DNA from 2 places in the Achromobacter deleyi genome. Region 1 is predicted to be linked to the other one. Evidence: predicted binding sites of a transcription regulator. Region 1 holds the regulator's gene; the other holds the start of a gene.
The links. Region 1 encodes FNR, which switches genes on or off when oxygen is low (the NO sensors DNR and NnrR bind a similar motif). Its sites were predicted from a motif close to TTGATNNNNATCAA; they were not measured.

Region 2: the regulator FNR is predicted to act here: its motif matches at 4,440-4,453, upstream of I6I07_RS04835 (universal stress protein).

What each region holds. Positions count from the first base shown of each region.
Region 1 covers NZ_CP065997.1:4,090,491-4,097,675, reverse strand. Annotated here, with positions in the region: gene clpB (ATP-dependent chaperone ClpB) at 1-2,145, opposite strand, end outside; gene I6I07_RS18625 (gamma-glutamylcyclotransferase family protein) at 2,298-2,729, shown strand; gene fnr (fumarate/nitrate reduction transcriptional regulator Fnr) at 2,853-3,581, shown strand; gene I6I07_RS18615 (hypothetical protein) at 3,596-4,798, shown strand; gene I6I07_RS18610 (MFS transporter) at 4,909-6,210, shown strand; gene I6I07_RS18605 (carboxymuconolactone decarboxylase family protein) at 6,250-6,591, opposite strand; gene I6I07_RS18600 (2Fe-2S iron-sulfur cluster-binding protein) at 6,760-7,095, opposite strand; gene I6I07_RS18595 (NUDIX domain-containing protein) at 7,175-7,185, opposite strand, start outside.
Region 2 covers NZ_CP065997.1:1,078,789-1,085,973, forward strand. Annotated here, with positions in the region: gene I6I07_RS04805 (VOC family protein) at 1-300, shown strand, start outside; gene pxpB (5-oxoprolinase subunit PxpB) at 325-1,059, shown strand; gene I6I07_RS04815 (biotin-dependent carboxyltransferase family protein) at 1,056-2,063, shown strand; gene I6I07_RS04820 (LamB/YcsF family protein) at 2,060-2,830, shown strand; gene I6I07_RS04825 (GntR family transcriptional regulator) at 2,842-3,543, opposite strand; gene I6I07_RS04830 (trimeric intracellular cation channel family protein) at 3,657-4,295, opposite strand; gene I6I07_RS04835 (universal stress protein) at 4,564-5,433, shown strand; gene I6I07_RS04840 (muropeptide transporter) at 5,471-6,751, opposite strand; gene metW (methionine biosynthesis protein MetW) at 6,821-7,185, opposite strand, start outside.

The sequences.
Region 1 (7,185 bases):
GGTGCGGCCCTGGCCGTCGGTCAGGCGGCCGTCGTCCAGCACCTGCAGCAGCACGTTGAAGACGTCCGGGTGGGCCTTCTCGACTTCATCGAGCAGCACCACGCTGTACGGCTTGCGGCGCACGGCCTCGGTCAGGTAGCCGCCCTCTTCGTAGCCCACGTATCCGGGCGGCGCGCCGATCAGCCGCGCCACCGAGTGCTTCTCCATGAATTCGCTCATGTCGATGCGGATCATGTGCTCTTCCGAGTCGAACAGGAACTCGGCCAGCGCGCGCGTCAGCTCGGTCTTGCCCACGCCGGTGGGGCCCAGGAACAGGAACGAGCCATACGGACGCGACGGATCCGCCAGGCCCGCGCGCGAACGGCGGATGGCATCGGCCACCAGGCGCACGGCCTCGTCCTGGCCGACCACGCGCTTGTGCAGGTATTCCTCCATGTGCAAGAGCTTTTCGCGTTCGCCCTGCATCATCTTGGACACCGGGATGCCGGTGGCGCGCGACACGACCTCGGCGATTTCCTCGGCGCCGACACGGGTGCGCAACAGACGCGGCCGGCCCTCGCCGCCCTCGGCCTCCTCGGCCGCCTGCGCCGCGCCCACTTCGGCGGCCTTCAGGCGCGCTTCCAGGTCGGGCAGCTTGCCGTACTGCAGCTCGGCCAGCTTGTCGAACTGGCCCTTACGCTGCAGCTCGGCCATCTCGGCGCGCACGCTGTCGATTTCTTCCTTGATGGCCTGGGTGCCCTGCACCGCGGCCTTCTCGGCCTTCCAGATTTCCTCGAAGTCGTTGTACTCGCGTTGCAGCTTCTCGAGCTCGTCCTCGATCACGCCCAGGCGGCGCTTGGAGGCGTCGTCGGTTTCCTTCTTGACGGCCTCGCGCTCGATCTTGAGCTGGATGATGCGGCGGTCGAGCTTGTCCATCACTTCCGGCTTGGAATCGATTTCCATGCGGATGCGGGCGCCGGCCTCGTCGATCAGGTCGATGGCCTTGTCGGGCAGGAAGCGGTCGGTGATGTAGCGGTGCGAGAGTTCGGCCGCGGCCACGATGGCCGGGTCGGTGATCTCGACGCCGTGGTGGATTTCATAGCGTTCCTGCAGGCCGCGCAGGATGGCGATGGTGGACTCGACATCCGGTTCGTCGACCAGCACCTTCTGGAAGCGGCGTTCGAGCGCGGCGTCCTTTTCGATGTACTTGCGGTATTCGTCCAGCGTGGTGGCGCCGATGCAATGCAGCTCGCCGCGCGCCAGCGCCGGCTTGAGCATGTTGCCTGCGTCCATCGCGCCTTCGGCCTTGCCGGCGCCGACCATGGTGTGCAGCTCGTCGATGAAGACGATGTTGCTGCCGTCGTCCTGCGACAGTTCCTTGAGCACGGCCTTCAGGCGCTCTTCGAATTCGCCGCGGAACTTGGCGCCGGCCAGCAGCGCGGCCAAGTCGAGCGACAGCACGCGCTTGCCGCGCAGGGTCTCGGGCACTTCGTCGTTGACGATGCGCTGCGCCAGGCCTTCGACGATGGCGGTCTTGCCCACGCCGGGTTCGCCGATCAAGACCGGGTTGTTCTTGGTGCGGCGTTGCAGGATCTGGATGGTGCGGCGGATTTCGTCGTCGCGGCCGATCACCGGATCGAGCTTGCCCTGGCGGGCGCGCTCGGTCAGGTCCATGGTGTACTTGGACAAGGCCTCGCGGTTGGATTCGCCTTCGGCGCCGGATACGTTTTCACCGCCGCGCACGGCGTCGATGGCGGCCTCGAGGGCCTTTTTCTGCAGGCCCGCTTCGCGCAGGATGCGGCCGGCCTCGCCCTTGTCGTCGGCCAGGGCCAGCAGGAACAGCTCGCTGGCGATGTAGGTGTCGCCGCGACGCGCGGCTTCCTTGTCGGTGCGGGTCAGCACGCCCTGCAGGTCGCGGCCGACCTGGACGTTGTCGTCGCCCTGCACCTGGGGCAGCGCCTTGAGCGCGGCGTCCAGGGCCGGCTGCAGCCGGTTGACGGCCACGCCGGCGCGCGCCAGCAGGCTGCCGGCGCCGCTATCGGCGTCGGACAGCAACGCCGACAGCACGTGGACGGGCTCGATGTAGGGATGATCGTTGCGGGCGGCCAGACTCTGAGCGTCGGCCAGGGCTTGCTGGAACTTGGTAGTCAGTTTGTCGAATCGCATAATGGTCGTTGTGGCTTGTTGGTGAGCCTGACCGATACGCGCCGGCGGGCTCGATGACCTGAATATGCGGCCGGATGCGAGTATTTCAATACCTCGCCGGCCTCATGGCTTTATGTCCTTGGACACATCCGCGTGCAGCAACAATCTGAACTATGAGCATATACGTTTTTGTCTACGGCACGCTACGCGCGGGCGAAATCAACGACCTGGCGCAGGCCGCCACCCGCCGCGGCCTGCCGCCGGCCCGCCATGTGGGCGCGGCCACCGTGCCCAGCATGCTGGTGGATTTCGGCGACTGGCCCGGATTGCTCCCGGTGGCCGACGGCCGGCGGGTGCTGGGCGACATCTACGAGGTCGACCCGGCCCTGGTCGCCCTGATGGATGAGATCGAGGAATACGCGCCCGGGCGGCCCGGCTGCTTCGTGCGCCGGCCGGTGCTGGCCCGGCCGCTGGCGCCCGGCGCCGCCCCGGTGGCCTGCGAGTATTACCCCATCGACCCGGCCTGGCGCGGGACGGCGGCGGACATCGACGGCGACGACTGGGTCGCCTACCGCCAGGCCCGTCCGGCCCGGATGCCGCCGTAGGAATGCGCTGCAAAACGCTCCGTAAGACACCCGTAGTAACAACGGACTACAATGGAGACCTGTCTTCACGCTTTAAGCCCCTCCAGGCTACCCGCCGGGTGCGGGCACTATAAAGGTCATCGTATGCAAAAACGGGTTCCCGTTGCCCCTGATGCCGCCCACTGTTCCACGTGTATGTTGGGCCACGTGTGTGTCCCGGTCGGGATGGCAGCCGCCGAAGTAGAAAAGCTGGACGAACTGGTGAAAGAGCGCGTGCGCCTCGAAAAGGGCAAGACGCTGTATTCGCTGGATCACCCCCTGGACGCCGTCTACGGCGTGCGCTTCGGCAGCCTGAAAACGCAGCTCGAAGACGCCACCGGCCAGATCCAGATCACCGGCTTCCACCTGCCCGGCGAGATCGTCGGCATGGACGGCATGCTCGAGGGCAAGCATGTCTCGGCCGCCGTCGCCCTGGAAGACTCCGAAGTCTGCGTGATCCGCCTGAACGAAGTCGACCGCGTGGCCACCCACCTGCCCTCGCTGCAGCAGCAGTTCCGCCGCCTGATGAGCCGCGAGATCACGCGCTCGCACCAGATGCTGGCGTCGCTGGGCTCGATGCGTTCCGAACAGCGCCTGGCCGCGTTCCTGCTCAACCTGTCGCAACGCTATGCGTCGCTCGGCTACTCGTCGACCGAATTCGTGCTGCGCATGAGCCGCGAGGAAATCGGCAACTATCTCGGCCTGACGCTGGAAACGGTCAGCCGGCTGTTCTCGCGCTTCGCGCGCGACGGCCTGATCCGCATCAACCAGCGCGAAGTCCGCATCCTGGACCAACCCGCGCTCAAGCAACTGCTGGGCCACGAGGGCTGCTGACGCCCGCCCGCGCCATGCGCCGCACAGCCGTAGCCGGCGCCGCGCAGCCCCACCCGGCGCCGCGTCCGCCGCATTCGCGCCGGGCCTGGAGCGCGGCGGCGCTGGCCCTGGCGGCCCTTCTGCCCCTGGCGGCGCGCGCGCAGACGCCGCTGCCCGATCCCTACGATTACGATGAACCCGCGCCCGCCCCCAAGCGGGTGGTGATTCCGCGCTGGCAGACGCTCGAACTGGGCAAGCCCGGCCACCGCTACAAGGTACCGGTCTATGCTAACCGGAACCTGGCGCGCGGCGACCTGCGCGATATCAAGCAAATCGTGATCGTGTTCCATGGGGTCAAGCGCAACGCCGACGCCTATTACGAAACCGTCGCCACGGTGCTGGCGGCCAACCCGGCCCGCGCCAACGACACCCTGATCCTGGCGCCGCGCTTCGTCGGCGTGATCGACTCGGGCTACGCCGGCATGGCGGCCTGGCGCAAGTCCAGCTGGGAAGACGGCGAGGACAGCGTGCAGGCCAATGGCCGGCCGGCGCCGGTCAGCTCGTTCCAGGTGATCGACGACCTGCTGCGCAGCCTGGACGACCGCAAGCGCCTGCCGACCCTGGCCAGCATCGTGCTGGCCGGCCACTCCGGCGGCGCCCAGCTGGTGCAACGCTATGCCGTGCTGAACCAGATCGATGGCCCGCTGCGCCGCGACGGCATCGCCGTGCGCTACGTGGTGGCCAATCCCTCGTCCTACCTGTACCTGACCAAGGAACGCCCGCGTCCCGACGGCAAGGGCTACGCGCCCTACGAGCGCGGCATCTGCCCCACCTACAACCAGTACAAGTACGGCACCGACAAGCTGCCCCCGTTCGCGCAGGAAACCGACGACACGCGCCTGTTCATCCGCTACGCGGCGCGCGACGTCACTTACCTGCTGGGCGGCGCCGACAACAATCCCGAACACCGCCTGCTGGACAAGACCTGCGGCGCCGAGGCCCAGGGCGCCACCCGGCTGGCGCGCGGCACCGCCTACCTGCAATACGAACGCATCGTCGCCGCGCGCGGCAACCGGCCGGTGACGCTGCACCGCGCCGGCTTCGAAGTGACCGGCGTCGGCCACGAGAACAAGGGCATGTTCGGTTCGGTCTGCGGCGCGCGCGCGCTGCTGGGCGAGAACGCCCTGGCGCCCGCCGGCGCGGCCGCCTGCACGGTGATCGAGCCGCCGCGCAAGTAGCGCGGCGGTTATTGACATCAAGCTGAACAAATATCCCGGACACGCGCAGGGGTGCATTTTCGCGCCGGCAGGCGCAAGATAGGCGGGTACCGTCTCCGTGGAAGACAGATATGAGCCAAGCGTATCTCGACATGCCCGACGCCAAACGCCGCATCAAGGCGATCTTCGTCGGCTCCATGGGCAACCTGGTCGAATGGTATGACTTCTACGCCTATACCGCCTTCGCCCTGTACTTCGCCCCCGCCTTCTTCCCCTCGCACGACCCGGTCGTGCAGCAGCTGAACGCCGCCACGCTGTTCGCCGCCGGCTTCATCGTGCGGCCGCTGGGCGGCTGGCTGTTCGGCCACCTGGCCGACCGCCACGGGCGACGATTGTCCCTGATGGTCTCGGTCGGCATGATGTGCGTCGGCTCGCTGATCATCGCGGTCACGCCCACCTACGCATCCATCGGGCTGGCGGCGCCGGCGCTGCTGGCGCTGGCCCGGGTCATCGAGGGCCTGAGCCTGGGCGGCGAATACGGCGCCAGCGCCACCTACCTCACCGAGATCGCCGACCCGGACCACCGCGGCTTCTATTCCAGCTTCCAGTACGTCACGCTGATCGGCGGCCAGCTGTGCGCCATCCTGGTGCTGCTGTTGCTGCAGAACGTGTTCCTGACGCACGAGCAGTTGGTGGAATGGGGCTGGCGCATTCCGTTCGTGATCGGCGCCATGCTGGCCGTCATCACCGCCCTCATGCGGCGCGACATGCCCGAGACCGATTCCTACAAGCAGGCCAGCCAGAGCAAGCCCAAGACCAGCTCGCTGCGCGGCCTGCTGCGCTATCCGCGCGAGGTCGCGATCGTGGTCGGCCTGACGGCCGGCGGCACGGCGGCGTTCTACACCTTCACCACCTACATGCAGACCTTCGTGCGGCAGACCGCCGGGTTCTCCGACATCGTCACCACCTACGTGATCGCCGCGTCGCTGATCTTCGCGCTGATCCTGCAGCCGCTGTACGGCGCGCTGTCCGACAAGATCGGGCGCAAGCCGCTGCTGGTGTTCTTCGGCATCGCCGGCGCGCTACTCACCGTGCCGCTGCTGATGACGCTGTCGCACACGCGCTCGCCATTCATCGCCTTCCTGCTGATCTGCGCGGCCTGGATCTTCACCGCCGGCTACACCTCGATCAACGCGGTGGTGAAGGCCGAGCTGTTCCCCACCAACATCCGCGCCACCGGCGTGGCGGTGCCGTACGCCATCACCGTGTCGATCTTCGGCGGCACGGCGCCGGCCATCGCGCTGTGGTTCAAGCAGCAAGGCCACGAAGAGTGGTTCTACTACTACCTGGCGGGCGTGATCTTCATTTCGCTGCTGGTGTACGCGACCATGCGCGACACCAAGCATCAGTCGGCCATGCACCGGCACGATTGACGCCGCCTGCGCGGCGCATGGCCGGCGCGCGCCCTTGCGTCAGCCCGGCTGATGCGCGTTGACCGCGTCCAGCACGCGGGCCGAGTACACCATCGCCGCGCCAGCGTTCAAGGCCACCGCCACGCCCAGCGCCTCGCCGATTTCCTCGCGGCTGGCGCCGTGCTTGAGCGCCTGCGCCGAATGCACGGTGATGCAGCCGTCGCAGCGGGTCGTCACCGCCACCGCCAACGCGATCAGCTCGCGCGTCTTGGCATCCAGGTGCGCGGTCTTGGCGCCGGCGGCCGACAGCGCCTGGTAGCCCTTGAGCGTGTCGGGCGTCAGCGCGCCCAGCTCGCCGATGCGGCCCATCAGTTCCTTTTGGTAGTTCACCCAATCCAGCATGTCCTGCTCCTGAAAAAAACGGCGAGGCTGGATGCCTGACGCCATGGAAGCAGTATGCGCCGCCGTACGGCAATTATTTAGCTGGAAAATAGCGGTTATATGCTGATTCGTATCAACCAAGGATCCGACGCGTGGCGCGTGGGACGGCCGGCAAACCGGCGACCTGGCCTAGCGGCGCGCGCCGGTCAGCGGCCGGGGCGGCGCCGGCGCCGCGGGCTCGAGGGGCGCGGCCTGCAGCGACTGGACTTCCAGCGGCGAACGGGCCTGGGCCACGCAGGGCAGGATCCAGCCCTCTTCCTTTTCATCGCGCGACAGGCCCGGCCATTCGATGCGGTAGGCGATCTCGCCTTCCAGCAGCAGGCACATGCAGGCGCGACAGGTGCCGTTGCGGCAGGAACTGGGCAGCTTGATGCCGGCGGCCTGCGCGGCCGCCAGCACGGTCGAATCGGCATCCGCCTCGAAGCGCAGGCCGGACGGTTGCACCAGGACGGGAAAGGCGGGCATGGTCGGCGGAATCGTTCGTCTTGTGGGGACGCCGGCGCGGGCCGGCCTTCAGGGCAGGCCCTGGAAGGCCGGCGCCCGCTCAAGCGGGAT
Region 2 (7,185 bases), 3.0 Mb from region 1:
AACTTCTACGGCCACCAGATCGTCGCCCACCTGGCCCCCAGCGAGTGCGGCCACAAGGCCACCAGCGCGGTCGATTCGCATAATGTGCCCGTGCGCCATTTCGGCGCGGTGCTTTCCATGGAACAATGGGAAGCCATGGCCAAGCGCCTGACCGATGCCGGCACCGAGTTCGTCATCGAGCCCTACATCCGCTTCAAGGGCGAAGTCGGCGAACAGGCCACCATGTTCTTCCTGGATCCGTCGGGCAACGCGCTGGAATTCAAGGCGTTCAAGAACATGGATTCGTTGTTCGCCAAGTAATCCGTCTCTACAGGTTTCGTGCCGTTGAACGCTATATCAGACATATCTTCTCCGGCCGAAACCTCCTGGCGCATCCAGCCCCAGGGTGACCGCTGCCTGATCGTCGCTTTCGGCGACCAGATCGACGCCACGATCGGCCGCACCTGTCTGGCGGCGGCGCGCAAGCTGCGCGACGCCGGCCTGCCGGGCGTGACCGACGTGGTGCCATCGTTCGTGGCGGTGGCGGTGCATTACCGGCCCGATGGCCTGGGCAACGGCCCCACCTATGCCGACCTGGCCGAGCGCATCGAAGCGCTGCTGGCCGACGGCATCGCGGCCGACAACGCCGCCGGCCGCGAGGTCGACGTGCCCGTCTGCTACGGCGGCGAACACGGCCCCGACCTGCAGGATGTCGCCAAGGTCGCCGGCCTCACGCCCGACGAAGTCATCGCGCTGCACAGCGGCCCGCGCAGCATGGTGTTCATGCTGGGCTTCGCTCCCGGCCACGCCTACCTGGGCGTGCACGACGAAAAACTGAACCTGCCGCGGCGCGCCTCGCCGCGCACCGCCGTGCCGCCCGGCGCGGTGGCCATCGCCAACCGCCAGACCGTGATCTACCCCAACCGCCTGCCCGGCGGCTGGCACATCATCGGCGCCACGCCGCTGGTCATGTTCGACCCCGCGCGCGAACCCGCCGCGTACCTGCAGCCGGGCGATTCGGTCCGCTTCGTGCCGATCACCCCCGACGAATTCGAGCGCCTGCGGGAGGCCCGGCCGTGAGCGTTGCCGTCATCAAGCCGGGCATGCTGTCCAGCTTCCAGAACCGCGGCCGCGAAGGCTACCAGCACCAGGGCATCCCGGCCGCCGGCGCCATGGACGAACGCGCCCACCGCCTGGCCAACGCGCTCGCCGGCAACAGCGGCGACCCCGCCACGCTCGAGATGACCCTGACCGGCCCCACGCTGCGCTTCGATGCGCCGGCCTGCTTCGCGCTGGCGGGCGCCGACCTGGGCGCCACGCTCAATGGCCAGGAGATCCCGCCGCACCGCCCCCTGATCGCCCGCGCCGGCGACACGCTGGCGTTCGGCGCGCGCCCCGCCAACGGCGTGCGCGCCTACCTGGCGGTGCACGGCGGCTTCGCGCTGACGCCGGTGATGGGCAGCGAAACCACTTACCTGCGCAGCGGCTTCGGCGGCTTCGAGGGCCGCGCGCTGGCCAAGGGTGACCAGGTCGGCCTGCGCCAAACGCTCGACGGCCGCGACCTCGACGCCTTGCAAAAGGCCCTGTGGGACCTGCGCATCTACCTGCCTGGCGCGCTCGGCAACAAGCAACGCGACACCATCCGCTTCCTGCCGGGCATGCAGTGGCAGGAATTCTCCGAAGCCACCCGCCATGCCTTCGGCGGCTCGGAATTCCGCATCAGCCCGCAGTCCGACCGCATGGGCTACCGCCTGCAGGGGCCGGCGCTGTCCATGAGCCAGCCGCGCCAGATGCTGTCCGAGGCGGCCTGCTTCGGCACCGTGCAGGTGCCGTCGGGCGGCGAGGCCATCATTCTCATGGCCGACCGGCAGACCACCGGCGGCTATCCCAAGATCGCGCAGATCGCCACCGTCGACCTGCCCCTGCTGGCGCAATACGCGCCGGGGCGCACGCTGCGTTTTTCCCTGATCGAACTCGACGAGGCGCAACGCCTGGACGGCGAACGCGAACGCGCCTTCACCCAATTGCTGGACGCGCTGGCGCCGCTGCGCGCGCTGCTGGCCCAGACAGGAACCCCATCATGAGCACAAGCATCGACCTGAACTGCGACATGGGCGAAAGCTACGGCGCCTGGAGCATGGGCAACGACGCCGCCGTGCTGGCCTTCGTCAGCTCGGCCAACATCGCCTGCGGTTTTCACGGCGGCGACCCCGCCACCATGCGCAAGACCGTGGCCGCCGCCCTCAAGCAGGGCGTGGCGCTGGGCGCGCATCCCAGCCTGCAGGACCTGGTGGGCTTCGGCCGCCGCGCGATTCCGATCACGCCGGACGAGGCCTACGACATCACGGTCTACCAGATCGGCGCGCTGGCCGGCGTGGCCGCCTCGCAAGGCGCGCGGCTGCATCACGTCAAGGCGCATGGCGCGCTCTACAACATGGCCGCCAAGGACGAGAACCTGGCGCGCGCCATCTGCCAGGCGGTCAAGGACGTGGACGCCTCGCTGGTGCTGTACGGGCTGGCGGGCAGCAAGCTGGTCGACGCCGCGCGCGCCATCGGGCTGGCCGCGGCCAACGAGGTCTTCGCCGACCGCTCCTACCAGGACGACGGCTCGCTCACGCCGCGCACCCGCGCCGGCGCCATGATCGAGGACGTCGACCAGGCGGTGGCGCAGGTCGTGCGCATGGTCCAGGAAGGCAAGGTGCGCTCGGTCGACGGCAAGGACGTGCCGGTGCAGGCCGACACGCTCTGTATCCACGGCGACCAGCCCAATGCGCTGGTGTTCGCCCGCGCCATCCGCGAGGCGCTGGAACGCGCCGGCATCGCCGTGCGCACGCCGTCCGCGCACGCCTGACGGTCGCCGGCTTATGCGCGCCCGTAGCGCGGCGCGGACTCTTCGGCGTCCTGCAGCGACGCCTCGTGGTAAGCCCGCAGGATGCCCGGCAGCACGTCGATCACGTAATTGCGCGTCAGCTCGGCGGCGCGGTCGAAATCGCGCTGGTCCAGCGCCTGCGTGATGCCCTGGGTATAGGCCTGCAGGTTGTTCGAGGCCATGGTCTGCCTGGCCAGCAGGTAGCGCAGCGGCTCGACCTGCTCGTACAGCTTGGTCAGCACGTCCGCCAGCGGCGAATTGCCGGTGAAACGGGCGCCGGCCAGGTAGAACTCGCGCAGCGCCGAGATATAGGCGCGCACGTCGCGCTTGGCGATGGCCGCGGCAATCGCCTCGTCATAGCTGCGCAGTTCGGCCACCAGCGGCGAGATGTCGTCGATCTCGGCGACCTGGCGGATGCAATAGGCTTCCAGTTCCGCGCGCAACTTGTACAGGTGGCGGATCTGGGTCTCGGTGTACAGGGTGACCCGGAAGCCTTTGCGTTGGACGTGCGTCACCAGGCCGCTCAGTTCCAGCAGACGCAGCGCTTCCCGGATGGGACTGCGGCTGGTGCCGAAACGCTGCTCCAGTTCCTGTTCCCGCAATGGCTGCCCGGGCCTGATAGTGCCATCCACTATCAATTCACGAATCTGTTCCTGAAGGAAATACGGAATCGTGGCGGGCGCTTTGACGTCCAATCGGCTCCCCTTGTACTGCGTGATGCAAAGTATTGCGACAGCGACAAGATACTAGAAATTTATTGAAACACAAATAGGAAAATTGTTGCAGGAATGCGGGCTGCGAGGGGGCCTCAGTGCCAATCGTCGCGGTACACGAACTTCGGCATCTGCCAGTTGAAGCGCAGGGCCAGCAGGCGCAGCGCCAGCCCGACCGCCAGCGCGATCGGCACGGCGGCGTTGGCCGGCAGCCCCAGGGCCTGCACGCCCAGGTAGAGCGCCCCGGTCACCACCGACACGCTGGCGTACAGCTCCTTGCGGAACAGCAGCGGCACCTCGTTGCAGAGCACGTCGCGCAGCACACCGCCGGCGCAGCCGGTGATCATGCCGCTGATCAGCACCACCGTGATCGGCAATTGCATCAGCTGCGCCACCTGGCAGCCGATGACCGTGAACGCCACCAGGCCCAGGGCGTCGGCCAGCAGGAACACGCTGCGCAGGCGCCGCATCACCGGGGCGATCAGCGCGGTCAGCAGGGCCGCGCCCGCCGTCATCCACAGGTACTCGGGGTGCACCACCCAGGTCAGCGGATAGTGCCCCAGCAGCACGTCGCGCAGCGAGCCGCCGCCCAGCGCGGTGACGCAGGCGATGATGCACACCCCCATCCAGTCCATGTCGCGCCGACCGGCAGACAGCGCGGCGGTCATGGCTTCGGCCACGATGGCGACCAGGTAGAGCGTGTGCAGCAGGGCGGGCGAAAGATCGTAAAACATGGCGCGGGCGGAAAAAGGGGCGAAGGCCGCCCGGAAATCGGGGAACGGTCGCGGGGAACGGCCGGCGGCAGGCCCCATTGTATTGACGCGGGCGGCGCCCGGCGCGTTGCCGGGCGGCCGCGCTTCCCTTACGCTGGAAGCGCGTTGACATCGGTCAAGCCCCGGTCCGCGCCCTGGCGGGACAATGGGGGTGTGCCCGTAAGGGCGATATCGGCCGGACGGCGGGCTAGCGGGAGTCACCGGCCCGGCCCCATCTCGGGAGAAACGTATGTCGCAACAACCTGGCCCCATCCTTCTGGCCACGGACCTCAGCGCGCGGGGCGATCGCGCCCTGGATCGCGCGCTGCAACTGGCCAAGGAACTCGATACCAAGCTGGTCGTGCTGCACGTCATGGAAAACCACGGCGTGTCGGCGCGCCTGACCACCCCGGTCTGGCGCCGGCTGGCCGCGGACCACAAGTCGGTGGCCGAGCGCGAACTGGCCGAAGACCTGGCCAACGCCGGCATCGCCACCGAAGTCGTGGTGGTCACGGGCGATCCGCTGGTGCGCATCATGGAAACCGCCGACAGCTTCGGCTGCTCGCTGATCATCGCCGGCATCGCCCGCGACGAGACCCTGGGCCGGCTGCTGCTCGGCACCACGGTCGAGAAGCTGGCGCGGCAGGCGCGCCAACCGGTGCTGGTGGTCAAGAACCGGCCGCGCAAGCCGTATCGCGACGTGCTGGTGGCCACCGACTTCTCGGCCGGCTCGCGCCAGGCGCTGCGCGCCGCGCTGCAGCTGGTGCCCAACGCCGACCTGACGCTGTTCCATGCCTACGACGTGCCGTTCCAGGGCAAGAACGTGCCGGACGACGCCGTGACCCGCAGCTTCTATCATGCGGCCGAGCAGAGTTCGCGCGAATTCATCGCCGAGACGCCGGAACTGGCCGACGTGACGCCGCCCAAGGTGGTGCTGGAATGCGGCCAGCCGGAAACGGTGCTGTCGGAATACTCGTTCAACCACCGTTCCGACCTGGTCGTCACCGGCACCCACGGCCGCACCGGCCTGCTGCGCACCGCCATCGGCAGCGTCGCCGAGCGCCTGCTGGAAGCGCTGCCCAGCGACGTACTGATCGTGCGCCTGACCGACGAGGCTTAACGCGCCGCCCTGGCGCCGGACCCGCACGGGCCTGGCGTCAGGCGTCGCCGTCCTGCATCATGGCCTCGATGCGGCCGCGCAGCAGATACAGCAGCAACAGGCCCGGCAGCGCGATGACCACCGTCACCAGGAAGAACCCGGGCCAGCCCAGGTGTTCGACCAATGGCGGCGTCAAGGGCCCGGCCAGATAGGTCCGGCCCACGGCCGACAAGGCGGACAACAGCGCGAACTGCGTGGCCGAGAAGCGCTGGCGGCACAGGGCCATCAAGAGCCCGACGAAGGCCGCCGTGCCCAGGCCGCCGCACAGGTTTTCCAGCCCCACCGCCGCGCCCATCAGCCAGATGCTCTTGGGGCTGACGGCGATCAGCCAGTAGCCCAGGTTGGACACCGCCTGCAGCAGGCCGAACACCATCAGCGACCGGTACAGCGTCCAGCGCGACATGATGAGTCCGCCGGCGAGCGCGCCGACCACGGTCGCGGCCATGCCCATGACCTTGTTGACCGCGCCGACTTCGGTGGGCGTGTAGCCCGCGCCGCGGATCAGGAAGGTAGTCGAGAGCGCGCCGGCAAAGGCGTCGCCCAGCTTGTACAGCACGATCAGCAGCAGCACGGCCACCGCGCCGCGCCGGGTGAAGAACTCCTGCAGGGGCGCCGACACGGCCTCGCCCAGGCTGCGCGGCGGCATGGCCACGTACTCCGGCTCGGGCGCCCACAGCGTCGCCAGCGCGCACAGCAGCATCAGGCCGCCCATCACCACATAGGTATTGCCCCAGCCGATCCACTGGTCGGCCAGGATCAGCGCCAGGCCGCCCGACACGATCATCGCCACCCGGTAGCCCATGACCTTGATAGCCGCGCCCGCGCCGCGCTCTTCCTTGCGCAGCACGTCGGTGCAATAGGCGTCGAAAGCGATGTCCTGGGTCGCGGACAGGAAGGCCACCAGCACCGCCAGCAGGGCCAGCGTCTGCAGCGCCGAGGACGGCGACAGCGTGCCCATGACCATGATCGCCAGTCCCAGCAGCACCTGTGTCACCAGCATCCAGCCCCGGCGCCGGCCCAGCAGCGGCGGCGCATAGCGGTCCACCAGCGGCGCCCACAGGAACTTGAGCGTGTAGGCCGTGCCCACCAGGGTCAGGAAACCGATCTGCTGCAACGGCACGCCGGCCACGGTGGCCCAGGCCTGCAGGGTGCCGCTGGTCAGGGCCAGCGGCAATCCGCTCGCGAATCCCAGGACCAGCAGGGGCGCGACGCGGGGACTGGTGTAGACGTTGGATACAGCGGTAATGACGGTCTCCTGGAACGAGCCGGCGCCGCGCATGGTCATGCGCGGCGGGCTTGCGGCATTTTAGGCGCTGCCGCCCGGGCCGTCAGCCCGCGTTGCAGAATGTCAGGGCGAGGCGAAGCGGTACACCGCCAGGGTGCTGCGCCAGCTCGGGAAGGTCTTGATCTCGCGCCCTTCGTTGAAGGTGGCGCGCTCCAGGATGCGCAGGCCCAGCTCGCCCGCCAGCTGCTCGAAGTCGCGCAGCGTGCACAGGTGGATGTTGGGCGTGTTGTACCACTGGTAGGGCATCTGGCCCGTCACCGGCATGCGCCCGCGCAGGATGGCCCAGCCATGCGGCCAGTAGCCGAAGTTGGGAAACGACACCACGCCGTGGCGCGCCACCCGCGCCATTTCACGCAGGATGTGCTCGGTGCGGTGCATCGACTGCAGCGTCTGCGACAGCACCACGGTGTCGAACTGCTTGTCGTCGA